Regions from separate parts of the Neobacillus sp. DFD-2R genome, predicted to be linked through region 1. Evidence: riboswitches for the same ligand, from Rfam matches in the RefSeq annotation. Region 1 holds a riboswitch; each other region holds the start of a gene.

Region 1 (8,275 bases):
CCAATTGAAGCATTCTAAAAGTATTAATTTTATACTGCTGATATAATACTTCGACAATATTCGAAGGAATCAAGTTCCCATCCATCTTCATTATGGTAGAATACAATAGTGGATACACTCGATGATGCATTGCTAATTCCTGAAATAGTCCCCAATCAATATCAGCGGACAATTCTCTGATATTTTCAATATTTTTCGCGTTTAAAATTTCAAGTATTAGCTTAAGTTCTTTAGGAACCTGAGCTAAATTGAGACTTAAGTTGTTATCCATTATTTTCTCCCTTAATATTTTCAGCCCTAATTCTTTTTGCGAATTTACCAACAACGGTAAACCTATTCATCTCTTCGAATCCCGTAATATAGTAAGGGCCACTGCGTAACCATGCATGAGCAATTATTTTTCCAGTCACATCTTTTGCAGTACCAAAGTAAATAGTACTTTCGATTTTTCGTCTTTCCAACATTTTCATTGCAGCAATGGCTTTTACAAGACACATGCTTTCCCAAAAAGTATAACGGCTCATAATATTTATTGCTTTAGATACATGCTTAATTAACTTTATATTTGATTCATCCGTAATATAAGATGTTTCAGACATTTGCTCACCTAAAGAAGTTGCCACCTTTGAAAATGACATACTTTTAAAAACTCGAGCCCAAGCTAGAAGTATAAAAGCCTCTATTAATATGAACTTTGTTTCCAAGTCAAAAAACAAAAAAAGGATTATTCTTTTCAACACATTCATTTAATACTCCCTACTTATATTAAATATTGCTTTCTAGATTATAAGTTTACATTTATTTCAATTATTTCTTCCTCCAATAAAAGTTTCAAAAAGGAAATAACTTGTTCCTCACATTCTGACTGCTCGACATTATAATTTGATATTAAAGTTGTAATCAATTGATTAACCTCTACCTTTTCTTCAATTAGGTCCCAAATAACTCCACCAGTTTTGCCTAAATTATAATATTTTCCATTTTTAACACTTAACATTACCTTTTCCCCACCCATATCACTAACAAGGTGTCCCTTTACCTGTGAAATGGATTGATCTAATGAAATATTTCCTTTAGTAATCATCATTTAATCTCCTTTTTTTATTGTATTTAATATTATGGATACTAGGTGAGAAGCACTAAAACCCTTCATTGGACGTTTCAATTGGTGAATTTCCACGTGTTTAAGGATATTAGCTGAAAAACTAAAATGCCAGTCCATTAACCCTAATCTTTCAATAAAAAAATTTCTGTAGGTATGCATAAAGAGAGTATGGAACCTATTAAGATTTTCTATAGGACAGATGTCTATCTCTTTTTCCTCAGTTTTCACTAGTTCAAAAATCCCAGCAAGAGGTAATGGTTCAGTGATGTATTGGGAGGAAACTGGAATACAATATTTGTTTTCTCTGCCATAAATCGATTGGTAATTGCTAGCTTCCATTCCAAAACTATTTAAACTATCCTGCCATAACTTTTGCTGAGGATAAGATGGGGCAACAATTGGAGTTTTATCAATTTGTGAAAAGGAAACGGCTATTACATCATCACTTAAAAGTTTATAACCATTACTTAAGAATGCAGATGCAAGGGTGGATTTCCCAGCACCAGAGTCACCTACAATAGCAAATGCCTTACCATTAATGGCTATTGCACTACCATGTAAAGGGAATATCTTTTTCTGCATCAATACAGCACCCATACAAGTTCCAAGAATAAATATTCTAATTATATCCTCATCCGCATCATTCAAAGGTGAAACGGTAATATCTTTTCCATCTTGAATAGAAAATATTGCGACACTAGGAATTTGGAAAATTACTAAATTTTCATTAATTACGAAATCAAATTCCTTACCTGATAATTCATTCCATATTTCCGATAGATCACCAAATTTTATTTCTATATCTGTTATATTCCCCTCATTACTAATTATTGGTAATTCAGGCAGAGTAATTTCACTATAAATGGATAAGCCAAAAGCCTGATATTTCACCTTTTCCTTAACTTTTAACATTCTTTTCACTCCGTTACTATCCCGACTATGATAAAAGCCCTTATATCATTTATTCATAATATAAGGGCATTTGAAATTTGTTCTTTTTAAAAAAATGTACTGCTACCTTCGTGACTTCAAATGTATAAAAAGCCCGTGTATTGATAATTGAATAAAATAAATGATTTAACTCATAACCAAGCCAATACCTTTACCTGGGTTATTTGGATCAGGTACTGTTTGAGGTGGATGCTGGGCGTCATAAGAACCATCAACATGAGTACCAGAAAATTGAGCCATTGTCATTTTTACATCCAGCATTTCCAATGTTGGTTTCTGCCATTCCTTTTTCATAGTATCACCTCCTTTCAAAATTTTTTTTAATATAACGATATACAATTAAACTTCGCATTAGCTTTCTATATTCTGGATCAGTAATATGCTCTCTTTGAGCTCCTTGCTCGGCTTTGAGTAAAGCAGATCCTATTACTTGACCATCCACAAACTCTAACATTGTTTTATCTTCACTAAGTTGCTTAATTTCTTCTATAAAGCGGTCCCAATAAGGAGTCATCCGATGAACCCAATCAGCAGCTTGAATCCCTCGAATTCGTTGATTTAACCTAACTTGGTCAGGTAAAATTTTTTTAGTAGATCTCCGAATAAGGGCTCGATCTAATCCATTTTGTACACATTGTTCTTCTGGAACAGACAAGCAAAACTGGACAACTCGTATATCGTTAGTTGGATCACGTTTCCATAATGAATATCGTAAGGAAAGCTTAGAATCCAGTGTATTCCCTGAATTCCAAGGTAAAAGATCCTCAAATGTAACCCTTCTTTGCTCATATAAGTTTGATGTTGCAAGCCATCCTGACCCATCTAATCCATGATCTTTTAGTTTTTGAAAAACACCTGTTCGATGTGCAAAAGTTGGATTAATTAATGTATTGTATTTTTGTGGTGTCCTAATCGAAAATACTTTATCAATAATTGGAAATCCTATTCTTGTAATAAAAGGGAGATTTCGGTACCTATCTCCACCAGTATTTCTACTATATTGATTCAATTCCTGCAATAGACGCAACCATTTCAACCTCTTTAATAGGATCGCGTAATAGTCTAAGGCAAAACCCCAAGATATCGTAAAATTTCCTTTATCTCCATTCAGTAATACCCCTATTCCTTTTTCGTGGGCTTTCTCAAATACTCCCTTTAACCAAAAGGAATTCTCAAAAAATTTATAAGGCATTTCCATCACTTCAAGAGTATCATTAATTTCCAAATAAGAATTCCTACCCTTAAAATCGCAGAAATTAGGAGAGATTCCACCCACGAACTGAATGGTTTTATTAATAAATGGCCTTTCATCAGGCATTAATTGTTTAGATGTAAAATCCACAAAATCACTTGGTGGGATATAACTAAATGTATGTAATAACTTATTTTCCTTTTTCAATTCTTTTGCAGCAAAACCAACAACAGCTCCTGAATCTAAACCCCCACTTAAAAATGAACCAATATTACGATAAGTTCTTAGCCGAGAGTTTACTGATTTTTGAAAAACCTCTTGAAATGCCTCAACATACTCTTCATCTGATTTTAGTTTTAATTGCTCACTAGGAGTAAAAACACCATATTTAGTTAACTTTATTTTATCTTTAATAATAGTAATTGAATGAAATGGTGGTATTTGATCTATATTGCAATAAGGCGTCATACGAGCATCTACAGTATCAATCATTCCCGTAATTGCCAAAAACTCAGCAATATAGTTTTCATTTAATTTCCTTTCAATATACGGCAGGGACAATAACGGTTGGATAGTTGTACAAAATGCTAGTTTGGATTGATTATAATAATAATAAAGTGTTCGATATCCCGAAGGGTCCCTGGCTCCAAAAAATTGTTGTTTTTTCTCATCCCAAATCATAAAAGCAAAATCGCCAACTAAATACTTCGGTGCATCCTCTCCCCATTTATCATAGGAAAGAAGAATAAGTTCACTATCTGTTATTGTTTTTCTATCAGATTTTTTGACCTGCAGTCTTTCAAACAATTCCTCACGATTATCAATAATCGCATCAGCCGTAATGGCTAACTTCCTATCATGATCATAGTTAGGCAACTTTTCACCAATCGATTCAGGTGTGATCCACTGGGCATGGCAGCCAAGAAAGACTTTGTCACTATGCCATATTTGAACATCATCAGCCGGATACTTCTCCAAATCTTTCATCATCCGCCTGCCATGTTCTAGATTAATAGGTTCATCGTTCAAATGATAAATACCAGCAATAGCACTCATCTTTTCCTCCTGCCAAGCATGAAATAAACTGTATGTAGTTTAAATAATTTATATGTAGTATTAAAATATAGAACGTTACCAGCTTGTAGTTCTTTAAACAGAACACGCAATCCATAGTTAATCGATAAGGGTTCATTCACAATGATTCTCCCTTATTACCAACTATTATTTCATTGTTATAAAACCATGTAAATCTATGTTTCTTGCTTTTTATGACAATGTTCATTTGGATTCTACATGACAATTTACTGTTCAATATAGTTCATTATTAAGAACACCTTGTAGATTAAAAATATCATCTCTTAATATTAGTGTCAACATCTTTCTTGGAAATTAACTTTAAATTTTTTCATAATTTTCTAATCTTGAATCAGCCATTGAGAAAAATAAAAAACCAATTGACACCCCCGCGAAATTGTAGTAAATTTTATAAATAATCTAAATATTGCTTTCTTATCAAGAGAGGTTGAGGGAATGGCCCGAAGACACCTCAGCAACCTTCAATGGTTTTTTCATTGAAAAGGTGCTAAGTCCTGCAAATTCTAGGTAATTTGCGAGATAAGAAGAATGACTGAACGGTCCGAACAGACAAAGTCTTCTTCTTATAAGAAGGCTTTTTTTTATTATTATTTTAAAAAATGGGAGTGGATGACATGTATAAAATTGAAACGAAGCTTGCTCAAATTGGAAATCGCAGTGAAACCGCAACAGGAACTGTAAACCCACCTGTTTATTTTTCAACGGCTTACCGTCATGAGGGGATTGGCCAGTCAACGGGCTTTGACTATAGCCGCACAGGAAATCCGACTCGCCAGCTCCTTGAAAAAGCAATTGCCGATTTGGAATATGGGGACCAAGGTTATGCTTGCAGCTCGGGAATGGCAGCCATCTATACGATTCTTTCATTATTCCAATCCGGAGATGAATGGTTAATAAGTGAAGATTTATACGGCGGTACCTACCGTTTGTTAGAGCAAGGTTTTAAAAAATGGGGCTTAAAGACTCAATATGTGAATACGTGTTGTCCGGACGAAGTGGAAAGTAAGATTACTCCTCATACAAAGGCCATCTTTCTTGAAACTCCGACCAATCCCCTCATGCAGGAATCAGATATTTCCGCTATTTCAAAAATTGCCAAGAAACACGGAATCTTGCTGATTGTTGACAATACTTTCTATACTCCACTCCTCCAGCAGCCAATCAAACTTGGTGCCGATATTGTCATTCATAGTGCCACTAAATACTTAGGCGGACACAATGATGTCCTTGCCGGGCTGATTGTTGCGAAGGGTGAAAAAATTTGTCAAGACCTGGCATTATATCACAACGGAGCAGGTGGAGTTCTTGGTCCATTCGATTCTTGGCTGGTCATGCGCGGAATGAAAACACTAGCCCTCCGAATGGAAAGACATGAGAAAAATGCGAAGGAACTTGTTGAATATCTTTCTAATCATGACGGTGTAACTGACGTCCTTTATCCTGGAAAAGGCGGAATGCTTTCTTTCCGGATCAAAGATGAATCTTGGGTGAATCCGTTCCTACAAGGTTTATCTCTCATTTCTTTTGCTGAAAGTCTTGGCGGTACGGAAAGCTTCATTACTTATCCGGCAACACAAACACATGCTGATATACCGGAAGAGATACGAATCCAACAAGGAGTGTGCAATCGTTTATTGCGTTTCTCCGTTGGAATTGAAGACTCACAGGATATTAAACAGGATCTTGAACAGGCATTTGCCAAAATTAAAGAAGGAGTGATTGCATAATGGGTGAATATACATTTGAAACAAGACTCCTTCATAATAAGCACAAGGTTGATCCTGCTACTGGGGCAGTAAGTGTACCGATCCAGCATGCATCCACCTTCCACCAAGCGGATTTCGATCAGTTTGGTAAATATGATTATGGCCGCAGTTTAAATCCAACAAGAGAAGCGTTGGAGGATGTGATTGCCGAATTAGAAGGCGGCACTAAAGGTTTTGCCTTTTCATCAGGAATGGCCGCCATTTCAACCGCTTTTCTTCTTCTTTCTCAAGGTGATCACATGGTTATTACCGAAGATGTATACGGCGGTACGTTTCGGATGGTTACACAGGTTCTGACGAGATTCGGAATTGAGCATACCTTTGTCGATATGACCAATATAGATGAAGTAAAACAGGCGATTCAGCCAAATACAAAAGCATTTTATGTCGAAACACCATCCAACCCGTTAATGAAGGTAACGGATATCAAAGCAATATGCGAATTAGCAAAGGAAATTGGGGCATTAACCTATGTCGATAATACCTTTCTAACTCCTGCCCTGCAAAAACCATTGGAGCTTGGCGCAGATGTTGTGCTGCATAGTGCCACTAAATTTTTGTCCGGTCACAGTGATGTCGTCGCAGGACTTGCCGTTGTCAAGGACGAAGATTTGGCGAAACGATTGGGCTTTTTGCAAAATGGCTTTGGGGCAATCCTTGGCGTTCAGGATGCATGGCTCGTTCTAAGGGGATTAAAGACACTTCACGTTCGCCTGGAACAATCGCAAAAATCAGCGATTAAACTGGCGGAATTTTTAGATGCGCATCCGCTCGTTGCAAAGGTACATTATCCGGCCCTTGAGCATCATCCGCAATACCATGTGCAAAAAAGCCAAGCAGCCGGTCCCGGAGCGGTTTTATCCTTTGAACTGGCTGATGAGGATGCCCTTCGTTCCTTTGTTTCAAAGGTTAAGATCCCTGTTTTTGCTGTAAGCCTCGGGGCGGTTGAGTCGATTTTATCTTATCCGGCCAAAATGTCTCATGCCGCAATGCCCGAAGCAGAGAGGGAAAAACGCGGTATTAAAAATAGCCTGATTCGTTTATCAGTTGGCCTGGAGAATCCCGATGACCTTATTAAGGATTTCTCTGATGCCCTGGAATCTATTCAGCAAAAAGAATTAGTTTTACAGCAAGGAGAATCCTCATGAGCTTTTTAGAAAAATTACAAAATCAAATTTTAATTGCTGACGGCGCCATGGGCACACTTCTCTACTCATATGGGACGGATTGTTGTTTTGAAGAATTAAACCTGTCTCACCCGGAGCAAATCCAGCTTATCCATAAAGCTTATATCGATGCCGGTTCAGATGTCATCCAAACCAATACCTATGCGGCCAACTATCTGAAGCTGCTAAGATACGGTCTGGAGGACTCTGTTAAAGAAATTAATAGCGCCGCTGTCCGAAATGCCAAAATCGCTGCGGGAAATCAAGCATATGTTCTTGGTACGATTGGCGGAAATCGCGGTATCAAGCCTAATTCTATTACAAAGGAAGATATAAAGCGGAGCTTCCGTGAGCAGCTGTATTGTCTATTGTTAGAGGGTGTGGACGGAATACTGCTCGAAACCTTTTATGACTTTGAAGAGCTTGAAACCATTCTCACCATCGCCAGGAAGGAAACAAAGCTGCCAATCATTGCTCAGGTTTCCTTGCAGGAGCCGGGAATTTTGCAAAATCAAATACCCGTAAATAATGCCCTAAAGCGTCTTGAAGGACTTGGTGCAGATGTAGTCGGCCTCAATTGCAGGCTCGGTCCCCATCATATGCTCGTAGCACTTGAACAGATCGAACTGCCAAAGCATGCATATCTTTCGGCGTATCCAAATGCCAGTCTTCCGACCTATACAGACGGAAAATTCCACTATGAAAGTGATGCAGATTATTTTCGGCAGTCCGCACAAGCCTTTCGAAAAGAAGGTGTCCGCTTGCTTGGCGGCTGCTGCGGGACAACACCGGAACACATTAAGGCCTTTGCTTCCGAACTAAAGAATAGTGTACCGATTTCAGAAAAAAGCGTAAAATTAAAGCCGGAGAAGATTATTGTTGAAGCCGTTTCTGTTCCGGCGAAGCGGGAGGATTCTCCTCTTCAGGAACTCGTAAAAGAAAAGCCGTCCGTAATCGTCGAATTAGATCCTCCGAGAAAGCTCGATACGACTAAGTTTTT
Region 2 (8,275 bases), 1.1 Mb from region 1:
AAAACATGATCACTGGTGCTGCGCAAATGGACGGCGGTATCCTTGTAGTATCTGCAACTGATGGCCCAATGCCACAAACTCGTGAGCACATCCTTCTTTCTCGTCAAGTAGGAGTACCATACCTTGTTGTATTCATGAACAAATGTGACATGGTAGACGACGAAGAACTTCTTGAATTAGTAGAAATGGAAATTCGTGATCTATTAACAGAATACGACTTCCCTGGTGATGATACTCCGGTTATCAAAGGTTCTGCTCTTAAAGCATTAGAAGGCGATGCTGCTTGGGAAGAAAAAATCTATGAACTTATGACTGCTGTTGATGAGTTTATCCCAACTCCAACTCGTGACACTGATAAGCCATTCATGATGCCTGTTGAGGATGTTTTCTCTATCACTGGTCGTGGAACTGTTGCTACAGGACGTGTTGAGCGTGGTGTAGTTAAAGTTGGTGACGTAGTTGAAATCGTAGGTTTCACTGAAGAACCAAAATCTACAACTGTAACAGGTGTAGAAATGTTCCGTAAGCTTCTTGACTTTGCAGAAGCAGGAGACAATATCGGTGCTCTTCTTCGTGGTGTAGCACGTGAAGATATCGAACGTGGTCAAGTATTGGCTAAACCAAAGTCAATCACTCCACACACTAAGTTTAAAGCACAAGTTTACGTTTTATCAAAAGAAGAAGGTGGACGTCATACTCCATTCTTCTCAAACTACCGTCCACAATTCTATTTCCGTACTTCTGATATCACTGGTATTTGTATGCTTCCAGAAGGTACTGAAATGGTTATGCCTGGCGACCACATCGAAATGACAGTTGAACTAATCGCTCCAGTTGCAATCGAAGAAGGAACAAAGTTCTCAATTCGTGAAGGCGGACGTACTGTAGGTTCAGGTTCAATTACAACAATTCAAGAATAATTATTTACTATTAAAAGCAGGTGGGTGTAGATCCACTTGCTTTTTTATTTTTAGCGAAAATGGTTTATTTTATTTACTATAAGAAATATCTAGCTCTAGCGCCAATACAAGGCCTAGAGCTTTTTGTATCGTTTAGGAAACTATAAAATAATTTGGTGCGGATAACTTGGAAAATTATCTGACTTTACCTCAGTCGAGCCGTACCAATCCTGTCGTGCGCTAACCGGGCGCTTGCGCCTTTTGTTCTTAGGACTTTTTTAACAATTTATGAAAAAGCCAGAAAATTTTAAAATAACAGATTGACATTTATACATAATGCTGTTAAATTTAATTAAACCGATATATTAACTAGGGATTAAACTCCTTAAAGAATTTTGTTTTTATTAAAAATGAATACTTATCCAGAGAGACGGAGGGAATTGGCCCTTTGATGTCCGGCAACCTACAAATAGTAAGGTGCTAAATCCAACAAAATGTGAACCATTTTGAAAGATAAGGTAAAAATATTACCTAAACAGTCTTTCCGAAATGGGAAGATTTTTTGTTTAACAAGGGAGGGACTTGTTTGGGAAAAGAAGACTTGCTGGAACCTGTTTTTGCACGGCTTAAAGAGTTATTAACAGATTTAAAGTTTGGTTCGATAACGCTTGTCGTACAGGACGGAAAGATTATTCAAATTGAAAAGAATGAAAAAGTAAGGTTGAAATAAAAAGTGCTGACTAGAAAACTAGAGGCAGTTTTAACTGCTTGGTTATAACTGTTTTTTTTATTGCCTTAAAGAAATGGGGGAAGTTAGCTTGACTGAATTGTTGACTTATCATACGTTTGATTCGTTTTCGCCGCCTTTGTTTGCAATGAGTGATGAAACAAAAGGCGCTCTCGAAGTATTAAGATGGGCATATCAGCATTACTCAGAAGATGAGATAACATATGCATGCAGTTTCGGGATTGAAGGTATTGTTTTAATAGATTTGATCTCAAAGGTAAATGACAAAGCAAGGATCGTATTTCTTGATACAGGGGTTCATTTTGAGGAGACTTATCAGTTAATTGAACAAGTAAAACAAAAATATCCAAACCTTAGAATTGAATTAAAAAAGCCTGAACTTACACTTGAACAGCAGGCATTGGAATATGGGGATGAATTATGGAAGCGTGAGCCTAATAAGTGCTGTGAAATGAGAAAGGTCATTCCGCTTAATGAAGTCCTATCCGGCGGGACGGCATGGCTTTCAGGATTAAGAAGAGAACAGTCAGAAACAAGGAAGAACACCGAATTTTTTAATTTGGACAGTAAATTTAAATCAGTAAAAATTTGCCCACTCATCCATTGGACCTGGAAGGATATTTGGAGATATGCTCACAAAAACCAGCTTCCATACAATATCCTGCATGATAAGGGCTATCCAAGTATTGGATGTAAAACTTGTACTGCACCCGCTTGGAATGAAGAAGATCTTCGTTCGGGAAGATGGTCCGGTAAAGGAAAAACTGAGTGCGGACTGCATGGATAAGAGGGGACGTCAATGACACTTACTTATGCAGCATGTGCAGTTGCCTTGTTTTTTGCCTTGAATATTGGTGCTAGCGGTGCCGCAGCTGCCATTAGTATCCCTTACGGCTCAGGTGCACTTCCTAGTCGGAAAATAGCCTTGCTTATCTGCGGCATTGGTATTTTTGCCGGTGCTGTAATCGGAGGCAGTGAGGTGGTTAAAACAATTGGGAGCAACCTTATTCCCCACACGTTTTTAACCGTAAAGGTTGTTTTGATCATTCTTTCATCTGCTGCTTTATCTTTATTTCTCGCTAATATTTTAAGTATTCCTCTTTCAACAAGCGAAATTACCGTTGGAGCTGTGGTGGGGGTAGGAATAGCCTATCGTGCCTTATTTATTAAAAATATTATGGTGATCGTTGCTTTTTGGTTTATCATACCGATTATTGGTTTTACTTTAGGGTTTATATTTGGAAAACTGATTCAGCGAGTACAAAAAAAATACCCTAAGCTAGAAACAGGGAAAACAAAAGGCATTCTCTCACTATTTGTGATCATTGTTGGTTTTTTCGAGTCCTTTTCAGCGGGAATGAACAATGTTGCCAATGCAGCAGGGCCAATCGTCGGAGCCGGAATATTGACAGTCAAAGCCGGCATAATCATCGGCGGTTTGATTATTGCTCTCGGTGCCATTCTCCTTGGAAAAGGTGTGTTACAAACAAATGCTAAAAAAATAACAAGCTTCTCCCTTTTAGAAGGTGGAGCGATTTCAGGAACAGGTGCAACTCTTGTCATTTTAGCTTCTATTTTTGGATTGCCGGTTCCACTTACACAAGTAACAAGTACGGCGATTATGGGAATTGGTACTGCACAAAAAGGGCTGGAAATTTTTAAAACTGCCGTAATTAGTAAGATTGTGAAAGTATGGATTGTATCTCCAATCCTCTCACTTGTCATCTCCTATGGTTTTGTAAAACTATTTGTTGATAGTGACATTTACACAGTAGTTGTTTTATTCGGCGTTTGTGCAGCAACCTTAGGAATTATTAGTCTTGTTAAGACAATTCGCGAAGACAGCAGATCGTATTACGAAGGCGGAGGGGGCATTTAGGTGAAAGATAGATATCTTTCACCTAGGTGTAAAATAAATATTTTACACCTAGCCCACCGAAAGCTTCATAAACTTTTTAAATAATGGAGGAAAAAATCATGGCACTAATTCAACCACATGGAGGATCACTAATCAATCTTTGGGAGCCTTCTTATAATTACAAAACTGTAGAAAAAGAACTTCAATTAGATGTAATGGCACTAAGTGACCTGGAACTAATAGGAACGGGTGCTTACAGCCCTAATAAAGGCTTTATGAATAAAAGGGATTATGAGTCTGTCGTAAAATCAATGCGCCTTGCAGATGGTACTGTGTGGAGTATCCCTATTACACTTCCGGTCTCTGAGGAAGAAGCACAACATATTTCCGTTGGTGATGTAGTAAGGCTCGTGCACAATAATGAAACCTATGGTGTTATTACTGTATCGGATATTTATCAGCCGGATAAATTTGTAGAAGCAGAAAATGTATATCGAACAACCGAAACAGCACATCCGGGAGTAAAAAAATTACTTGATCGTGGAAATGTATACGTTGGCGGTGAAATCAAACTTATTAAGCGAATCAAGCGAGACCAATTTGCAGATTTTTATTTTGATCCTGCGGAATCAAGACAAGAATTTGAAGCAAAGGGCTGGAAAACGGTTGTCGGATTCCAAACAAGAAATCCTGTTCACCGTGCTCATGAATATATTCAAAAAACAGCGCTTGAGACTGTCGATGGTTTATTTTTAAACCCACTCGTTGGTGAGACCAAATCAGATGATATTCCTGCGGATGTTCGAATGGAAAGCTATCAAGTATTGTTAAAAAATTATTATCCGCAAGATCGTGTATTCCTAGCTGTCTTCCCAGCTGCGATGCGCTATGCGGGTCCTAGAGAAGCTGTCTTCCATGCAATGGTCCGGAAGAATTATGGCTGCACGCATTTTATTGTCGGACGCGACCATGCCGGGGTAGGTAATTATTATGGTACGTATGATGCCCAATTAATTTTCAGTAATTTTACCCAAGAAGAACTGGGAATTAATCTATTATTCTTTGAACACAGCTTTTATTGCAAGAAGTGCGAAAGCATGGCCTCCACCAAAACATGTGCACACAGCAAAGAAGATCATGTTATTTTATCCGGCACAAAGGTTAGGGAATTGCTCCGCAACGGAGAACTGCCGCCAAGCACTTTTAGCCGAAAGGAAGTAGTGGAAGTACTGATTGAAGGATTGCGCAAAACGGCAGTAAAAGCATAAAGGAAGCGGAGAGGATTATTTTGCAAAAAAGTTCAAATGTTGTTTGGCATGAACAATCGCTGACAAAGGAATTAAGAAGAAAACAAAATGGACATAACAGTTTTGTCTTATGGTTCACAGGTCTTTCCGGTTCAGGGAAATCAACCGTTGCCAATGCAATTGCCAAACGTTTGTTTGATGAAGGGATAAAAAACTATGTGTTGGATGGGGATAATGTCCGACATGGTTTAAACAAGGATCTCGGTTTTACAGAGGAAGATCGGAAAGAGAATATCCGAAGAATCGGTGAAGTGTCAAAATTGTTTGTAGATGGCGGACAGGTAGTTTTAACGGCATTTATCTCTCCTTTTACAGCAGATAGGGAACTTGTCCGTTATCTTCTTGAAGATGACGAGTTTGTGGAAGTATATATCAAATGTCCAATTGAAGAATGTGAAAAAAGAGACCCAAAAGGATTATACGTAAAGGCAAGACAGGGAATCATTCCTGATTTTACCGGAATTGATTCTCCATATGAGGAACCGGTAAATCCTGAGTTAATAATCGAAACGAATGCCTCTTCTATAGAAGAAAGTGTTGAACAAATTATTGCCTATTTAAAGAAGAGGAACTTCATTTCATAGAAGAATAAATAGTTTGCCTGTACTGAGATAGGTAAAGATGTTTTATAATAAGAAAAAAGGCGAGGTGAATGGAATTTGGGAAAGGTATATCTAGTTGGCGCCGGTCCGGGAGATCCGGACTTAATAACTGTAAAAGGATTAAAATGTATAAAAGAAGCTGATGTTATTTTATATGATCGATTGGTAAACGATGAATTATTAAACTATGCTAAGTCAAATGCCGAACTGATTTACTGTGGTAAGCTTCCGGATTCTCATACACTTCAGCAAGAAACGATTAATCATTTACTGGTTAAGCATGCGCAGAAGGGGAAAGTAGTGGTCCGCTTAAAGGGTGGAGACCCCTTCGTCTTTGGTCGGGGCGGGGAAGAAGCCGAAACCCTTGCTAATAATAGTATTAAATTTGAAATAGTGCCCGGCATTACAGCAGGTATTGCTGCTCCGGCATATGCCGGGATCCCAATCACGCATAGAGAGTATGGTTCTTCATTTACGATTGTTACTGGTCACCGTAAGAATAGGGAGGCCGATAATATCAAATGGGAGGCAATAGCAAAAGGAATTGATACTGTTGCCATTTACATGGGTGTAACAAATCTTACCTATATTCAAGAGCAATTGCTTCAGCATGGGAAAAATCCGGAGACACCTACAGCGTTAATTCAATGGGGAACCAAGACTAACCAAAAAACGGTTATTAGTACACTTCGTGAGGTTAATGTTGCCGGACAAAGGGAAGGCATAGAAAATCCATGCATGATTGTTATTGGAGACGTGGTAAACATGCATCATAGAATTAACTGGTTTGAAAACAAATCAATAAATGAAACCTTTATAGCAAGAGAGGCCTTTTAAATGGAAGCAATTTTGTATATTTGCCATGGTAGTCGGGTTAAAACGGCGAGGGAGCAGGCCATAACATTTATAACAAAATGCATGGAGCGCAGTCACACTCCAATCAACGAGTATTGCTTTCTGGAGCTTGCGGCCCCAACAATTGAAGAGGCCTTCACTAACTGTGTACAAAAAGGAGCAACCAAAATTATCGCGATACCGGTTTTATTACTAACTGCTGCACATGCGAAGGTGGATATACCAAACGAACTCGCGAGATTAGCTGCAAAGTTTCCGGGGATTGAATTAGAATATGGGAGGCCGATTGGTGTCCATAGGAAAATGATCGATACACTAATTGAGCGGATTGAGGAAACAGGCGAAGAGCTCGATGGGAACTCTAGGGTTCTATTAGTTGGAAGAGGCAGCAGTGATCCTGATGTTAAAAATGACCTTAAGGCGATAGCTGAAATGCTAAAAAGTAAAACCGGTGTTAAGAATGTACAGACCTGCTTTTTAACCGCTACTTCACCAAGCCTTGAAGAAGGATTGGAGCTAATGGCAGAAGATAGGAATTCAAAGGTGTTTGTGATTCCTTATTTACTGTTTACCGGTATTTTAATGAACCACATAAATAAGGTAATTAAAAATCACCGGCAAAGCCACCAGTTCATTCTATGTAATTATTTGGGATACCATCCCAATATTGAGAGCGTAATCCAAGAAAGAGTTCTGGAGATTACAGCATAATAAGCTTAAAAAATATTTTTCTTCTATATATATTGTTTTGAAAAAGGAGCAGCTGGAATCCAGTTAGCTCCTTTTTCTAATTAAATTTTGGCAACTTCAATCTCCGTTGTTTTCAGAAAAAAACAACTATTTATAATGGATAATCGAATAATCTCCTAAATCCCTGAAGTAACGGCAAAATGGCAATAGACAAATAAACCGGAATAAAAAGAAATTAACAACATACGAATATTCTCTTGAAAACGAGCGTTAGCCTCGTTATAATAAGAAAAGTGTTCGAAACATAATAAATTCGTAATTAATGTTGCGTTTGTTTTATGTTTTATGTATAATAGACAATGTTGGTCTTTGACTGCGATGATGTGGAAGGTTGCTGACACACCCGGCCGCTTTGCCATGGCGAGTGTGTGGGAAATTTTCACTGAGAAATGTCTATTTAGAAAATAGGCGATAAAGGAGGGAAAATAATGGCAAAACAAAAAATTCGTATCCGTTTAAAAGCGTATGATCACAGAATTCTAGATCAATCAGCAGAAAAAATCGTTGAAACAGCAAAACGTTCAGGTGCGGCAGTTTCAGGTCCAATCCCGCTTCCAACTGAAAAATCTGTTTACACGATTCTTCGTGCGGTTCATAAGTACAAAGATTCTCGTGAGCAATTCGAAATGCGGACACATAAGCGTCTAATCGACATCGTTAACCCAACTCCGCAAACAGTTGATGCGTTAATGCGTTTAGATTTACCATCTGGTGTTGATATCGAAATCAAACTTTAATAAAAATAAATGAACAAATTACAGGAGGTGTGACTTAAATGACCAAAGGAATCTTAGGAAGAAAGATTGGAATGACTCAAGTATTTGCGGAAAACGGCAACTTAATCCCTGTTACTGTTGTTGAGGCAACTGCAAACGTAGTTCTTCAAAAGAAATCAGTTGAAAGCGACGGATATGTTGCGGTTCAAGTGGGTTTTGAAGATAAACGTGAAAAGTTAGCTAACAAACCGGAAAAAGGCCATGTTGCAAAAGCTAATACTGCTCCTAAGCGCTTCGTTCGCGAATTCCGCGGAGATGACTTAGCAGGACTTGAAGTTGGTCAGGAAGTCAAAGTAGATATTTTCGCTGCAGGCGATGTAGTAGATGTTACAGGAATCTCAAAAGGTAAAGGTTTCCAAGGCTCGATCAAACGCCACGGACAATCACGCGGCCCTATGGCTCACGGTTCCCGTTATCACCGTCGTCCAGGTTCAATGGGACCGGTTGCTCCAAACCGTGTATTCAAAGGTAAAGCATTAC
Region 3 (8,275 bases), 2.2 Mb from region 1:
CCGGTAAATCATAAATATTCGCCATTTCAAGGGTACCCCTATTTAAAAAAGGCTGTTGAGGATTTTTATCTTCGTGAGTATGGGGTATCCATTAATCCTGATAAAGAAGTAGCGATTTTGTTTGGAGGAAAAGCCGGGTTAGTGGAAATTCCTCAATGCCTATTGAACCCTGGCGACACGATCCTTGTTCCAGACCCGGGCTATCCCGATTATTGGTCCGGGGTTGCGCTTGCTAAAGCTGAAATGGTTACAATGCCGCTAAAAGAAGAAAAAGAATTCTTACCGGATTATAATGAACTTTCTCAAGAAGAGTTATCTAAAGCAAAATTAATGTTCCTCAATTATCCGAATAATCCAACAGGGGCTACGGCTACCAGAGAGTTTTTTGAAGACACTGTCGCGCTTGCACGGGAAAATGATGTGTGTGTTATCCATGATTTTGCCTATGGAGCTATTGGTTTTGACGGTAATAAACCGCTAAGCTTTCTGCAAATTGATGGTGCTAAAGAAGTTGGAATCGAGATCTATACTCTATCAAAAACGTACAATATGGCAGGATGGCGTGTTGGTTTTGCGGTAGGTAATGAAAGTGTTATAGCTGCCATTGAGCTGTTACAGGATCACCTTTATGTAAGCATATTTGGAGCTGTTCAGGAAGCTGCTGCAGCTGCATTATTAGGACCACAGGATTGTGTTAGGGAATTAAATGAGCTTTATGAACGGAGACGAAACATCTTGATTGACGGACTCCGTACGATTGGTTGGGATGTTAAGGCACCAAAAGGATCATTTTTTGCATGGTTAAAGGTTCCTAATGGTCTTACATCTGAGGAATTTGCCGACATTCTTCTTGAACAAGCACATATCATGGTTGCACCGGGAATTGGCTTCGGTGAATTCGGAGAAGGTTTTGTTCGGGTGGGTTTATTGACATCTGAGAAACGGTTAAGTGAAGCTATCGAAAGAATGAGTTCATTAGAAATTTTCAAAAAATAGTTGACGGAATATTCTTTTTTTGGGATAATTCAAAATAAAGTTAAATATATTGTTAAAGTGAATATATACGATGTTTTCTTATCAAGAGCAGGCGGAGGGACCAGCCCGATGAAGCCCGGCAACCGACTTAACCTAATGTTAAGCACGGTGCTAATTCTTGCAGCGAAAGGCTGAAAGATGAGAAGATGTTAGTTTGTAATGCTAACCTCTTCCTGTCGAAGAGGTTTTTTTCGCTATTTAGAAACTATTCCATAAATTCTAAAAACGCATAAGTGCAACTACGCCTCTGTCTTCGCCCTTTTGGGCTTGCCAGTCGGCGAGTTTTCTTTATGTTTTATTTGAAAGGAAGTTGATTAAGAATGTCTGAATTAATTGCCACATATCTTATACACGACGAAAAAAATCCAGACAAAAAAGCGGAGGAAATTGCTTTAGGATTAACTGTAGGGTCTTGGACCAATTTGCCCGAACTGGAACAAAACCAATTACGAAAGCATAAAGGAAGAGTCGTTTCAATCGAAGTGCTTTCAGAAAAAGAAAATCAAGCGATTATTACCATCGCATACCCTACCATAAATTTTTCAACCGATTTACCCGCGATTCTAACGACTGTTTTTGGAAAACTTTCATTGGATGGAAAAATAAAATTGCTTGATTTACAGTTTGATCAGGAATTAAAAAAATGTTTCCCTGGACCAAGATACGGTATTGACGGTCTGCGAAGAAAACTGGGGGTTTATGACAGACCGCTTTTAATGAGTATTTTTAAAGGAGTACTCGGTAAGGATTTAGGATTCCTAGTAGAGCAGCTTAAACAGCAAGCATACGGTGGCGTTGATTTTGTTAAGGATGATGAAATACTTTTTGAAAATGAACTTACACCGTTTGAAAACCGAATTGTTGAGGGGAACAAGGTCCTCCAAGAAGTTTACAATCAGACAGGACATCGAACGTTGTATGCTGTGAATCTTACCGGCAGAACCTCCAAACTAAAAGAAAAAGCTCGAAAGGCTGTGGAGCTTGGTGCAGACCTTCTATTATTCAATGTATTTTCATATGGCCTGGATGTTTTGCAGGAATTAAGAGAAGACGATGAAATTGCCATACCTTTAATGGCACATCCTGCTGTAAGCGGGGCATTAACCTCTTCGTCCCATTATGGTATATCATCTTCATTATTGCTCGGAAAGCTCCTTCGGTATTCCGGCGCTGATTTGTCACTTTTCCCGTCACCTTATGGAACAGTTGCTTTAGAAAAGGACAAGGCGTTGTCGATTGCTAATGAGCTAACAAGGAAAGATTCCTTTAAACAGGCGTTTCCTGTTCCTTCTGCGGGAATTCATCCCGGCTTGGTTCCATTATTAATACGTGATTTTGGAATTGATTCTGTCATTAACGCCGGCGGGGGTGTACATGGACATCCTGATGGTGCCCGTGGCGGAGGTCTTGCATTCAGGCAAGCGATTGAAGCCAATTTACAAGGGAAAACATTAGCGGAGGCTGCTGAGAGCGACTCAGAGCTTAATAAAGCACTTCAATTATGGGGAAGTGCCGAGGTAAACGTAAAATGACAAAACCAGTGATTTATTGTGATTTTGATGGAACAATTACGGAAAGTGACAATATTATCGCCATCATGAAAAAATTTGCTCCTTCAGGGTGGGAAATGATAAAGGATCAAATCCTCACACAGCAGGTTTCCGTCAGTGAAGGAGTTGGAAAATTATTTTCGTTAATACCAAGTAATTTAAAAACAGAGGTTACTAATTTTGCGATTAAAAACGCAAAGATTCGGTCCGGTTTTAAAGAATTTGTTGAATTTACTCGTTCGGAGAAAATTCCCTTCTATATTGTAAGCGGTGGAATTGATTTTTTTGTTTATCCGATTCTGGAAGACTATGGACCATTTGATGGCATCTTTTGCAATAGATCCGATTTTTCTCAAAACGAAATAAAAATTCTATGGCCCTATGAATGTGATTCATTGTGCAGAAATGGTTGTGGCTGCTGTAAACCAAGTATCATTCGAAAATTGGAAAATCGTGATGAAAACTTCAAAATTGTTATTGGTGACTCTGTTACCGATCTTGAAGCAGCAAAACAAGCAGATTTTGTCCTTGCTCGTGATCTGCTTCAAGAAAAATGCGAAGAATGGGGAATTTCTCATCAAGGATTTAGCACTTTTTATGATTGTATTGAAGCGGTAAAAAAGAGAATTGAGGTGAATGAGCTAAAATGCTAATGGAAAAATGGAAAGAATTGGCTGATGTGAAGGAAGAGCTTGCAGAGCGAGATTGGTTCATGGGAACAAGCGGTAATCTTGCGATTAAAGTAAGTGATCATCCACTGCAATTTTTAGTTACTGCCAGTGGAAAGGATAAACGGAAGCGTACAAACGATGACTTTTTACTTGTCGATGAATTCGGCCGTCCTGTTAAGGAGAATCATTTAAGGCCTTCAGCTGAAACTTTGCTGCATGTTGAAATTTATCGGAAAACCAATGCCGGCTGCAGTCTTCATGTCCATACAATCGACAATAATGTCATTTCTGAAGTTTATGGCGACAATGGCGAGGTCACATTTCAAGGTCAGGAGCTAATTAAGGCATTTGATATGTGGGAAGAAGACGCGGTTTTAAAGATACCGATTATTCGTAACTACGCACATATTCCGACGCTGTCACAGGCCTTTTCAGAGCATGTGACAAGTGATTCAGGTGCCGTTTTGATTAGAAATCATGGAATCACTGTTTGGGGTAGAACCGCCTTTGAGGCTAAAAAAATCCTCGAGGCTTCTGAATTCTTATTCCGTTATCAATTACGCCTTTTGGAACATAAACCATATCAATTGTTTAAAGTAGTTTAATTTAAAATAGAGGGGATGAGTATTAATGGCTTATATTACATTTCAAATTAGAGATGAGCAAATTCAAGGGAAAGAGGAAGTTGCAAGCTTCTTGGAAACCCAAGAGGTAATTTACGAAAACTGGGATATTTCCAAGCTTCCGGATTCATTAGTCGAAAAATATTTATTATCAGACGAAGAAAAAGGAGAAATTTTAAATGTCTTTGCAAAGGAAATAGCTGAAATTTCTGCAAGAAGAGGCTACCAAGCACAAGATGTAATCTCTTTATCTGAAAATACAGCAAACCTTGATGTCCTGTTAACTAACTTTAAACAAGAGCACCACCATACAGATGATGAGGTCCGGTTCATTGTAAGCGGGCACGGGGTTTTTGTCATTCAAGGTATAGATGGCGAGTTTTTCGAAGTTCATTTAAACCCGGGCGATTTAATTTCTGTTCCTGAAAATACCAGGCACTACTTTACACTTGAGGAAGACCGGAAAGTAGTAGCTGTACGCATTTTTGTTACGAGCGAGGGTTGGGTACCAATTTACGAAAAACAAGAAGTAACCCAATAAGAAAAAAACCTGGCTGCAGAATATACGAGCCAGGTTTTTTAGTTTTATTATATAGTATGAAAAAAATAATTGTCCATTTAAGAGTTAAAAAACCCCAGTCAGCTTTAGTTAAACACCACTTATTTCCTACGTTGAATTTATCTGCATATTTAGACAGTAACTGTGATTTTTATCATTGTTTATATCCCAATATTTCATATAGTTATAGTAGTACTATTTTAATTTTAGGCTCTGTTAGCCTTGTCTGTTGATTTCCGCTCCAGGCACTCGCTTTCCGCGGGCGGTCGGGAGCCTCCTCGGCGCTTTGCGGACGCCACTGAAAAAGTCCTTTTCTGCTAATAATGAGATTTCCTGCCAACTAAAATCCCAAAAAATTGCGTTTTTCACCATCAAAGTAGGGAGAGGAAAATGGTTTTCATCGATTTTTCAGTCAATAGTGGGGATGGTTTTTTCAGGGAATCACCTATTGCAAAATATCTTGGACTTTTTCAGTGGCCTCGCTTTGCGCCTGCGGGGTCTCCCTTGACCTGCTTTTCCCGCAGGAGTCTCGCGCCTTCCGCTCCAATCAACATAGTGAGCAAAATCAACAATGAGCTTTAACATAGCCTAATTTTATTATCACATCAAGAAGAATTTACATATTTTTATTGCTACTAGGACCTGCATCTATTTCAATGATTGGTTGTCCGATTCACCTAAAAAAAATTTAAGAAACAAAAAAAGAAGCTTTGTTTTGTACGATGCTTGTGTTGCGATTTAAATACCGTAATAAAAAGCATTTTATAAACCATAGAAGGCAAACGCTTTCAACATTCTTAGATTATATGGAGGAGGGAAAGTCCTACATGCACATTGTCGTATGTGTCAAACAAGTACCCGATACAAAAATTATTAAAATTAATCCTAAAACAAACACATTAGACCGCCGCAGTGCTCCAGCCATTTTAAATCCTTACGATGCCCATGCAGTTCAAACTGCCGTAAGTATTAAAGAAAAAACAGGCGGTACTATTTCCGTTTTGTCAATGGGACCGCCTCAGGCAACAGCAGTTATTAAAAAGAGTATTGAAATTGGTGCAGATAGAGGGTATTTGATTTCTGACCGAGCTTTTGCCGGTGCAGATACACTCGCTACAAGCTATGCCTTATCTAAAGCATTGGAGAGAATTGGTAAAGATATTCCGGTTGATATGGTTATTTGCGGAAAACATGCCATTGATGGGGATACAGGCCAGGTTGGACCCGGTATTGCAAGAAGGATGGATATTCCCCCTGTAACGAATGTAATTGAAGTATCTGAAGTGAATTTGAATGAAAGAACTGTTTTAATTAAGCGGAAATTAACCAGCGGATATGAATTAATTCAAGCAGAAATGCCATGTCTGTTGACAGTTGAAAAGGAAATCAATCACATTGAGTATTCACCGATGCCAAATATGATCAGAGCAGCTAGATATGAACCAATTATTTGGGCAGTAAGTGATCTTGATAATGTAGACCGAGCGCAGCTTGGGCTAAAAGGTTCACCAACAATTGTAGGAAAAATGTTTACTCCTCCAAGACCCGAAGGCGGCAAAAAACTCGAAGGTTCTTCTAATGAGCAAGTAAAACAGCTCATGGAAGTCTTAATGGAGAAAAAAGATCTGTTCACCATCCAATCAGCGAAATAAAATAACGAAACTTTTGTCGCAGGGAGGCGTTTACATGAAACTGGACGAATACCGTGGAGTCTGGATATTCATCGAACAAAATGACGGTAAAATTGAAGGGGTTTCACTAGAATTATTGGGTGCAGGAAGGAAACTTGCAGATAAATTACAAGTCCCGTTATCAGGATTTTTACTTGGCTCTGGAATTAAAGGATTAGCGGGCCAAGTCATTTCATATGGTGCTGATCAAGTCTACATGATTGACCATCAGGTTTTGAAACAATATCGGACAGAATCATATATGAAGGGTGTTATGCTGTTAGCAGAAAAATATAAGCCGGAGATTATCCTTTACGGGGCAACACCAAACGGAAAAGATTTAGCGAGTGCCGTTGCTACCGATTTAAATACAGGCTTAACAGCAGATACAACCATGCTTGATGTGGATCTGGATAATAGATTACTGGAAGCAAGCCGTCCCGCATTCGGTGGGAACATTATGGCAACGATTCTTTGTAAAAAGCACCGTCCGCAGATGGCAACAGTCAGGCCAAAAGTAATGAAGGCATTAGCTCCTGACGCTGGCAGAGCCGGAAAAATTATCGAAGAAAAAATATCACTGCAAGAAGAAGAAATGCGGACAAAAGTACTACAGATTGTGAATGATGTCACAAAGAAGGCTAATTTGGCGGATGCCCATGTGATTGTCTGTGGTGGAAAAGGTATGGGGGATATTCAAAACTTCCAGATTCTTAATGACCTTGCAGAGACCATCGGTGCAAGTGTTGGCGGAACACGTGATGTTGTTGAAGCAGGCTGGCTGCCGCACGAACTTCAAATTGGTCAAACCGGTGAAACGGTCACTCCAAAGATTTATTTTGCCATCGCCTTATCAGGAGCAATACAGCACGTCGTTGGCATGAAAAATTCCGATTTAATCATCGCCATCAATAAGGATCCGAATGCACCAATATTTGATGTTGCTACATATGGGATTGTAGGAGATGCTATGGAAATCGTACCAAAACTAATTGAACAATTTAAACAGATCCGAAATGAAAAAGGCGGTGAAATAAGTTATGCCTGAAAAATTTGATGTCATTGTTGTGGGAGCAGGCCCGGCAGGTGCGGCATGTGCATTCACATGCGCAAAGAACGGATTAAATGTCTTACTTATTGAAAGAGGAGAGTATCCGGGAAGTAAAAACGTAATGGGTGGTGTTTTATACCGAAAGCAGATGGAAGATTTAATTCCGGAGTTTTGGAAGGAAGCACCGCTCGAAAGACCTGTTATTGAACAGCGTTTTTGGATGATGGATAAAGAATCAGTCGTGCAATTCGGCTACAAAGGGCTGGAATGGGGAGTTGAACCCTATAACAACTTTACCGTATTAAGGGCGCAATTTGACCAATGGTTTGCCCAAAAAGCAGTTGAAGCGGGAGCTCTTCTTATTAATGAAACCGTGGTGAAAGAATGTATTGTAGAGAATGGTAAGGTAGTAGGTATCCGAACAGATCGTCCTGATGGGGAAGTATATGCAGATGTAGTGGTTCTTGCTGACGGCGTAAATTCACTGCTTTCAAAGCAGCTGGGATTCCATAAAGAACAGCGTCCTGACGAAGTGGCATTAACAGTTATGGAAGTTATCAATTTGCCAAAAGAAAAAATAAATGATCGCTTTAACTTAGAAGATAACCAGGGCTGTACGATTGAAATTTTCGGTGATTCAACTAAGGGTAATCTAGGAACAGCGTTTCTATATACAAATAAGGATAGCTTAAATATTGGTGTAGGAACTACACTTTCGAGCATGATCAAGGCGAAATTGAAACCATATGATCTTCTGGACTATCTGAAGAATCATCCATTGGTAAAACCAATGCTTGCTGGTGGGGAGTCAGCAGAGTATCTTGCACACCTAATTCCTGAGGGTGGATTCCGTTCTGTTCCAAAAGTTGCCGGAAATGGTGTTATCGTAATTGGCGATGCGGCACAGCTTGTAAATGCCATCCATCGTGAAGGCTCGAACATGGCAATGGCATCCGGTAAAATGGCTGCAGAGGCTGTGGTTAAAGCCAAAAGCCGAAATGATTTCAGTGAATCAAGTTTAAATAGTTACCGAGAAGCTCTTTATAAAAGTTTTATCATAAAAGATTTAGAGAAATACAAAGACGCTGCTCATACATTTGAGAAATATCCACAATA
Region 4 (8,275 bases), 1.8 Mb from region 1:
TACGTGTATTATTGTTTGTAACATGGAAAATATGGACCCGGTTGGCGTTCATACCGGCGATTCGATTGTAGTCGCCCCATCGCAAACATTGACAGATGTTCAATACCAGATGTTACGTGACTCTTCTATTAAAGTAATCAGGGAATTAGGAATTATTGGCGGCTGCAACATTCAGTTTGCGCTTAACCCGGTTTCCAATCAATATTGTATTATTGAGGTGAATCCGAGGGTCAGCCGTTCATCGGCACTGGCATCAAAAGCAACCGGCTACCCAATTGCCAGGATGGCTGCGAAGTGTTCGATTGGTTATCATTTAGATGAGATTGTGAATCCAATAACAGGTAATACCTTTGCTTCCTTTGAGCCTGCGATTGATTATATTGTGGTAAAACTGCCGCGTTTTCCTTTTGATAAATTTCCTGAAGCGGATAGAACGTTAGGAACCCAAATGAAAGCAACCGGTGAAGTAATGGCCATTGACCGAACATTTGAAGGTGCTTTAAACAAGGCAATTCGTTCGATGGAAATGAATATATATGGCCTTTGTACAGAAGGGAATAAATCGTTAGAAACTGAAACCATGTTTGAACTTCTTGAAAAGGCGAATGACCAGCGGCTATACGTCATTGCGGAAGCTTTCAGAAGAGGGATATCTTTTGAAAAAATTCAGCAGCTAACGCAGATTGACCCGTGGTTTTTACACAAAATTAGCTCAATCGTTGAATTAGAAAAGAAATTATCTTCTTACAATTGGAATGATGTTTCTATTTCCTTGTTAAAAGAAGCGAAGAAAAATAATATTTCTGATAAACTTTTATCACAAATTTTTGAAATCCCTGAAAAGCAACTACGGAACAAGTGGAAAGAGCTCAACTGGAAACCGGGCTATAAAATGGTTGATACCTGCTCAGCAGAATTTGATGCAGTTACGCCATATTATTATTCTACTTGGCATGGGTACGATGAGGTAGAAATCACCGGCAAGAAAAAGGTACTTGTCATCGGCTCCGGTCCGATTCGAATTGGTCAGGGGATTGAATTTGATTATTGTTCCGTCCATGCAGCAAAAGCACTTAAGAAACTCGGGTTTGAAGCGGTTGTCATCAACAATAATCCGGAGACAGTAAGTACCGACTATTCAGTTGCAGATCGCCTTTATTTTGAACCGCTTGCAGCCGAAGATGTTCTCCATGTAATTGAAAAGGAAAAGGTCGAGGGTGTATTAATTCAATTTGGCGGTCAGACAGCTATTAACCTTGCGCATACTTTAGAAGAAGAAGGCGTTAAGATTTTAGGAACCGCTGTTGAAAATGTTGATCGATTAGAAGATCGAAAACAATTTTATCAGCTGCTTGAAAAACTAAAAATCCCGCATATTGACGGTGAAACTGTTTCCCATTCCGAGGAATTGGTTGAAGCTGCTGCAAAATTAGGCTATCCGGTATTGGTCCGGCCATCATATGTTATAGGCGGCCAATCAATGTTTACGATTTTTAATGAAGAAGAATTAAGGTACTATATCAGGCAATTAGAAGAAAACGCGCAGGATTCAATGTGGCCGTTATTGGTAGATCGATATATACCCGGACTGGAATGTGAGATTGATGTAATATGTGACGGCGAAAAGATTGTCGTTCCCGGAATCTTTGAACATATAGAAAAAGCTGGTGTACACTCCGGTGATAGTATCTCGATATTCCCGCCTATTTCGTTGTCAGCTGCTTTAAAACAAACATTAATTGATTATGCAAGCCGGATTGCTAAATCTGCACCGATTATCGGCATGATGAATATTCAATTTGTTATTTTTGAAAACGTGGTTTATGTTCTTGAAGTGAACCCGCGTTCATCGAGAACTGTGCCGATCATGAGTAAAGTAACAGGAATTCCAATGATTGAGTGGGCGACAAGGGTGCAATTAGGAGATCGTATTTCGGATCTATGTTCAGAACAAGGATTATTGGCTGAGCCAAATTATTACTCTGTAAAAACACCGGTGTTTTCTTCAAGCAAGCTTAAGGGAGTCGACCATGTCCTTGGGCCCGAAATGAAATCAACAGGAGAATTACTGGGGCTAGGCGTTACTTTCCAAGCGGCCTTAAATAAGGCATTGCCTTTAAAATCATTAGATGGTGAGAAATATATATTTTGCTCCATTTCCGATCGGGAAAAACCTTTAAGTCTGCCAATCATTAGCCAACTTGTGAAAAAACAAGTAAAGATTGCGGCAACAGAAGGTACTGCTTTATTTTTACATGAAAATGGAATTCAAGTTGAAAAAGTGGTGAAGGATGAACAGGATGTAAATAACCTTTTCCGCAATCAAAAAATGAGTGCAGTTATCAATATACCAAATCAAGGACGTAATAAAATCAAATTTGGTTTTCATATTCGTGAGCAAGCGACACGCTATAACGTACCGGTGTTTACCCACTTAGATACAGTTGAAGCGATCATGGGCTTGCAATCACAATCTATCTCTGATTCAGAAGTTCGGTCAGTGAGTGAATATTACAAAATGGAAGTGAGTGATAAAGCCCATGTTAAAAGCACTTAATTGTAACAATACAGAAAATACTGAGCAATTCAAACTTAAAGGAAAGAACTTTTTACAGCTATCGGATTTTTCCAGTGAGGAAATCCTCTTTCTTCTTGAAACAGCGGAGGAGCTAAAAGCATTGCAGAAACAAGGGACTCCACATCCATTTTTAAGCGGGAAAGTATTAGGGATGATTTTTGAAAAATCATCCACCCGTACAAGGGTTTCATTTGAAGTTGGTATGCTCCAGCTTGGAGGCCATGCCATCTTCTTGAGTTCTAAAGACATTCAGCTGGGTAGAGGAGAAAGCATTTCTGATACAGCAAAAGTATTATCACGATATGTTGATGGTTTAATGATTCGGACTTTTTCACATGAATCGATTGAAGAATTTGCCGAACACGCAACTGTACCGGTCATTAATGGTTTAACAGATTTACAGCACCCTACTCAAGTCTTAGCAGATCTTTTAACCATTCTTGAGCATAAGGGGAAATTGGCCGGCTTAAAGCTTTGCTATGTGGGCGATGGGAATAATAATATGGCCCATTCGTTAATTGAAGGTGCAGTTAAAGTTGGAATGGATATCAGTGTTGCCAGCCCTGTCGGATATATGCCGAATGAAATAATCGTTGCGAATGCAAAAAAAGCTGCAAAAGGAACTAATATTACAATCACTAACGATCCGGTTGAAGCGATTAAAGACGCTGACGTTGTTGTTACGGATGTTTGGACCAGTATGGGGCAGGAAGAAGAAACGGCAAAGCGACTTAAGGCATTTCAATCCTTCCAAGTGAATGAAGAACTTTGTAAACTTGCGAAAAATGATTTTATCTTTTTACACTGTCTGCCGGCACACCGTGGTGAAGAAGTAACAGCAGAGATTATTGATGGACCGCATTCGGTTGTGTTTGATGAAGCAGAGAACCGATTACATGCACAAAAAGCAATTTTGAAAGTTTTACTAGAAAAATAGTCTTTATTTTTTTGAATATTGGTGTATAATAATTCTATCGGATGAATAATAATACATGTAAATGCGAGGAGAATATAAATGACGAAGGAAAAAATTATCTTAGCCTATTCAGGCGGTTTAGATACATCAGTTTCAGTAAAATGGATTCAAGAGAAATATGGTTATGATGTTATTGCGTTAGGTCTTGATGTTGGGGAAGGAAAAGACTTAGAAGCTATTAAAACGAAAGCATTAAATGTAGGGGCTAGTAAAGCGTATATCATTGATGCAAAAGAAATGCTAGCAAAGGATTATATCATTCCGGCTTTGAAAGCGAATTGTCTATATGAAGGCAAATACCCATTATCTTCAGCCCTTTCGAGACCATTAATTTCTAAGTTATTAGTGGATGTTGCTGAAAAGGAAGGTGCAGCTGCAGTTGCGCATGGATGTACCGGAAAAGGGAATGACCAAGTCCGTTTTGAAGTTTCAATTCAAGCATTAAATCCTAGTTTAAAAGTTGTTGCTCCAGTTCGTGAATGGGGGATGACGCGTGACGAAGAAATCAAGTATGCTGAAGAAAATGGGATTCCAATTCCAGTTGATTTAGATAATCCGTTTTCGATTGATGCTAATATTTGGGGACGTGCCTGCGAGGCCGGAGTTCTTGAGAACCCATGGAATGAAGCGCCTGAAGCAGCGTTTGACTGGACAAATCCAATTGAATTAACGCCGGATGCAGCAGAGTACATTGAAATTGAGTTTGAACAGGGCGTGCCAACTGCACTTAATGGTGAAAAGCTGCCATTGGTTCAATTAATTGAAACGTTAAACCAGCTTGGCGGCAAGCATGGTGTCGGACGAATCGATCATATCGAAAATAGATTAGTAGGAATCAAATCAAGAGAAGTGTATGAAAATCCTGCGGCATTAATTTTAATCAATGCTCATAAGGAACTAGAATTTTTAACATTGCCTCGTGAGGTTACTCAATTTAAAACCCAGGTGGATCAGCAAATGGCGAAAATTATTTACGAAGGACTTTGGTATTCGCCATTAAAAAATGCTTTGGATGCATTTATTGATGAGACTCAACAAGTCGTTTCCGGAACGATTCGCCTGAAGCTTCATAAAGGGAATCATACTGTTGTTGGCCGAAAATCGGCACATAGTCTTTATAACGAAGAACTGGCAACCTATTCAAAAGGTGATGCGTTTGACCATAATGCAGCAGTTGGATTTATCAAGCTTTGGGGACTGCCAACAAAGGTATATTCTGAGGTTAATAAAAAAGAAACCATTCTAAAATAATAGTAAGTGAGCCCTCGAAATCATTTCGGGGGCAATCTTATTCAAGCTTTTAAGGAGGAACAAAGGATGTCGAAGTTATGGGGCGGACGATTTACAAAGGAAACAAACAAGCTGGTGGAAGAGTTTACAGCTTCGATTTCTTTTGATCAAAAGCTAGCCAAGGAGGATATTGCCGGGAGCTTAGCACATGTTCAGATGTTAGGTGAGTGCGGGATTATTCCAATTGAGGATGCCGAGCAAATAAAAACCGGACTTCTTTCAATTAAAAAGATGGTTGAAAATAACGAGGTTGAGTTTTTAGTCGAAGATGAAGATATTCATATGAATATTGAGAAACTTTTAATTGAAAAAGTCGGTCCTGTGGGCGGAAAACTCCATACAGGGAGAAGCCGTAATGACCAGGTAGCGACAGATATGCACCTTTATTTACGAACAAAAACGACCGAGCTTATTAAACTTATCGAAGATGTTCAACAAGCTTTGATTGAACAAGCAAAAGAGAATGTGCAAACGCTAATTCCCGGGTATACTCACCTGCAGCGCGCTCAGCCCGTTTCCTTTGCCCATCATTTAATGGCCTATTTTTGGATGTTTGAACGGGATAAGGAAAGACTCATTGATAGCCTGAAACGGGTAAATTGGATGCCGCTAGGGTCCGGAGCATTAGCCGGAACGACCTTTCCTATTAATCGTGAACTGGTTGCCGGGCTTTTAGGTTTTGAAACCATCTATCCTAATAGCATGGATGCGGTAAGTGATCGTGATTTTATCCTTGAATTTTTGTCGATCGGTTCGATAATTATGACCCATATTTCGAGATTTTCCGAAGAGCTGGTGATTTGGTCAAGCCAGGAATTCCAGTTTGTGGAGCTTGATGACTCCTTCTGCACAGGTTCCAGTATCATGCCGCAAAAGAAAAATCCTGACGTACCGGAACTTTTAAGAGGGAAAACAGGGCGCACATACGGTAATTTAATTGGACTGCTAACGGTGTTGAAAGGCTTGCCTCTTGCCTATAACAAGGACTTGCAGGAAGACAAAGAGGGCATGTTTGATACAGTTGAAACACTTGAAGGCTCATTAAAGCTGTTAGCACCGATGATTGAAACGATGACCGTAAATAAAGACGTAATGCGTAAAGCCATTAATAATGACTTTTCTAATGCTACCGACATTGCTGATTACTTAGTAAGAAAAGGTTTGCCGTTCCGTGAAGCGCATGAAATCATCGGGAAAATCGTTTTATATGCGATTCAGCATCAAAAATATTTGCTGGATTTGAGCTTTGATGAATATAAAGCATTTAGTCTATTATTTGAAAAAGATATCTATGAGGTTTTATCACCTGAGCATGTAGTAGCAGTACGCAATAGTTTTGGCGGAACATCACCGGAACAGGTTAAACAGCAAATTGAACTTGCAGAGGGTAAGCTGAGCAGATAAATACTTATGAAGTAATTTGAAAGAAATATCAAAAAATATTGACACATTATGTTTAATCATCTAAAATTCATTTTATAACTTGGTAAATTAATGAATCAATTAAATACTACTCTTATCCAGAGCGGCGGAGGGACTAGGCCCGATGAAGCCCGGCAACCTTCAAGGTAATCCTTGAAAAGGTGCTAATTCCTGCAGGTTATTTTTAACCTGAAAGATAAGGGGAGGAAGTATGCCCTCTTCTTATGAAGAGGGCTTTTCTTTTTAGAAAAAAATTGATGATGTTGATAACATGATTTGAAGGGGTGGCTAAACATGTCTGTCGTAAAAGTGGCAATCTTAGGTTTTGGTACAGTGGGTGAAGGGGTTTACAAAACGATTCATTCCCATGCAGAGGAGTTAACAGCAGTTCTAGGTAAAAAAGTGGAAGTAGCAGCAGTTTTAATAAAAAATAAACAGAAAAAAAGAAACATCGCTGATGAGGTTCTTATCACCTCGGACTTTGAGGAAATATTACAGCTTCCACAGCTGGACCTTGTTGTTGAAGCCATTGTAGGTAAAGAATCACCCTTTTCTTTTTTGAAAAAAGCAATCAAAAGGGGCTGCCACATTATTACAGCGAATAAAGAGATGTTTGCCAGCCACGGTAGTGAATTGTTGAAGCTTGCGAAGGAGAATAATGTATCTGTTGGTTATGAAGCAACTGTAGGCGGAGGAATACCGATAATCCAAACATTAAGGCAGCTCTTAAACATTAACCGTGTTCAACATGTCCAAGGAATTGTAAATGGAACTTCCAATTTCATCTTAACGGAAATGCGCGAGAAGCAGCAGTCATTTGCGGCGGCTTTAAAATTAGCACAGGAAAAAGGCTATGCTGAAGCCGATCCTACAAATGATGTTGAGGGAATTGATGCTTTTTATAAATTAATGATCTTAAGTAGAATTGCATTTGGAGAAGAGCCAAACTGGAACGAGGTCGAAATTGAAGGAATTACTTCCATCACGAGTGAACTTATTGAGGCAGCCGAAAAACTTGGCTTAAGGTTTAAGCATATTGCTGACGTAAGTAAGGTTGGAGGTCAAGTAAAAGGGACAGTTAAGCCGGCTCTTGTCGGTAAGTCCCATCCTTTTTACCATGTCGAAGGGGTGCAAAATGCGATCAATGTACAGTCAGATATTGTTGGGGGGATAACTTTACAAGGACCGGGTGCCGGAATGTTTCCAACTGCAAGTGCAGTCATCGAAGATTTAGTCTATGTTTGCCAAAGTCCTTCGAGTCATGGCCGCACTACCCGAACAAATGCAGTCTCTTCTAAAAAGGGACAAATAAAAGAATGCTGGTTAGTTCACGGACTTAAAAAGAACAATGTAAATCCCGCAATTTCATGGATTGATCAAGTAGGAGATGAAACATTTATCATACATGCTGCTAAAAAGGATGTAATCCAACTGGCTACTCAAAATAAAACACTATTGACTTATTTGATAATAGATGGTTATCAAACAACAAATTTGAAAAAAACTGAATCATTATCCGTTTCATTATGATCTTAAACTAACTACGAGAACTGAGGCTGACAATTTGAGTCAGCCTCTTCTTTTTTTGTTTTTAATGAAATTTTAATGAAAAACCTTTTAAAAAGTAGGGATGAGCCTAGTCAAAATTAGATGGATATCATATTGTGTAAAAGCTAAACTTATGGGACGAATCATTTGACATGAAAAGAGGTGCGAACATGATGGGGAATAATAAGGGGGAACGATTGATAAAGGATATAAAAAATTCATTCACGTATGAGTTTTGGGCTAAGCCGGAAAGTATTCATCAGCTCGAAAAACAATCACAAGATCAACCAATAAAGTTTAGTAGTGGTAAAAATTATATTATTGGACCTGCCCATGGGGAAAACGAGGATGAAGCAGGGGTCAGTGTGTCAGTAGGTTTGAATGGAATATCAGTTTACGAACATATGATTAAAGATATATACGCTGCCTTAGTATATGAAACAAGGATTAATGAAATGATT

Evidence for each region. A riboswitch is a leader RNA that binds a small molecule or an ion and turns the genes downstream of it on or off. The one in region 1 is predicted to bind S-adenosylmethionine.
Region 2: another riboswitch for S-adenosylmethionine. It lies ahead of AC3ANV_RS26820 (YezD family protein); the one in region 1 lies ahead of AC3ANV_RS04775 (methionine biosynthesis PLP-dependent protein).
Region 3: another riboswitch for S-adenosylmethionine. It lies ahead of mtnW (2,3-diketo-5-methylthiopentyl-1-phosphate enolase); the one in region 1 lies ahead of AC3ANV_RS04775 (methionine biosynthesis PLP-dependent protein).
Region 4: another riboswitch for S-adenosylmethionine. It lies ahead of AC3ANV_RS23320 (homoserine dehydrogenase); the one in region 1 lies ahead of AC3ANV_RS04775 (methionine biosynthesis PLP-dependent protein).

What each region holds. Positions count from the first base shown of each region.
Region 1 covers NZ_CM173228.1:986,389-994,663, reverse strand. The annotation lists gene AC3ANV_RS04805 (nucleotidyltransferase domain-containing protein) at 1-271, opposite strand, end outside; gene AC3ANV_RS04800 (lasso peptide biosynthesis B2 protein) at 264-746, opposite strand; gene AC3ANV_RS04795 (lasso peptide biosynthesis PqqD family chaperone) at 785-1,087, opposite strand; gene AC3ANV_RS04790 (aldolase) at 1,088-2,017, opposite strand; gene AC3ANV_RS04785 (paeninodin family lasso peptide) at 2,183-2,350, opposite strand; gene AC3ANV_RS04780 (lasso peptide isopeptide bond-forming cyclase) at 2,355-4,304, opposite strand; SAM riboswitch class I at 4,755-4,869, shown strand; gene AC3ANV_RS04775 (methionine biosynthesis PLP-dependent protein) at 4,958-6,070, shown strand; gene metC (cystathionine beta-lyase) at 6,070-7,257, shown strand; gene AC3ANV_RS04765 (bifunctional homocysteine S-methyltransferase/methylenetetrahydrofolate reductase) at 7,254-8,275, shown strand, end outside.
Region 2 covers NZ_CM173228.1:5,323,994-5,332,268, reverse strand. The annotation lists gene tuf (elongation factor Tu) at 1-920, shown strand, start outside; SAM riboswitch class I at 1,315-1,419, shown strand; gene AC3ANV_RS26820 (YezD family protein) at 1,504-1,629, shown strand; gene AC3ANV_RS26815 (phosphoadenylyl-sulfate reductase) at 1,727-2,434, shown strand; gene cysP (sulfate permease) at 2,447-3,526, shown strand; gene sat (sulfate adenylyltransferase) at 3,625-4,773, shown strand; gene cysC (adenylyl-sulfate kinase) at 4,794-5,396, shown strand; gene cobA (uroporphyrinogen-III C-methyltransferase) at 5,472-6,251, shown strand; gene AC3ANV_RS26790 (sirohydrochlorin chelatase) at 6,252-6,980, shown strand; gene rpsJ (30S ribosomal protein S10) at 7,448-7,756, shown strand; gene rplC (50S ribosomal protein L3) at 7,795-8,275, shown strand, end outside.
Region 3 covers NZ_CM173228.1:4,271,261-4,279,535, reverse strand. The annotation lists gene AC3ANV_RS21410 (aminotransferase class I/II-fold pyridoxal phosphate-dependent enzyme) at 1-996, shown strand, start outside; SAM riboswitch class I at 1,072-1,180, shown strand; gene mtnW (2,3-diketo-5-methylthiopentyl-1-phosphate enolase) at 1,356-2,567, shown strand; gene AC3ANV_RS21400 (2-hydroxy-3-keto-5-methylthiopentenyl-1-phosphate phosphatase) at 2,564-3,238, shown strand; gene AC3ANV_RS21395 (methylthioribulose 1-phosphate dehydratase) at 3,232-3,861, shown strand; gene AC3ANV_RS21390 (1,2-dihydroxy-3-keto-5-methylthiopentene dioxygenase) at 3,887-4,420, shown strand; gene AC3ANV_RS21385 (electron transfer flavoprotein subunit beta/FixA family protein) at 5,266-6,090, shown strand; gene AC3ANV_RS21380 (electron transfer flavoprotein subunit alpha/FixB family protein) at 6,125-7,156, shown strand; gene AC3ANV_RS21375 (FAD-dependent oxidoreductase) at 7,149-8,275, shown strand, end outside.
Region 4 covers NZ_CM173228.1:4,653,725-4,661,999, reverse strand. The annotation lists gene carB (carbamoyl-phosphate synthase (glutamine-hydrolyzing) large subunit) at 1-2,557, shown strand, start outside; gene argF (ornithine carbamoyltransferase) at 2,541-3,515, shown strand; gene AC3ANV_RS23330 (argininosuccinate synthase) at 3,594-4,805, shown strand; gene argH (argininosuccinate lyase) at 4,872-6,248, shown strand; SAM riboswitch class I at 6,358-6,469, shown strand; gene AC3ANV_RS23320 (homoserine dehydrogenase) at 6,561-7,796, shown strand; gene AC3ANV_RS23315 (glycosyltransferase) at 7,985-8,275, shown strand, end outside.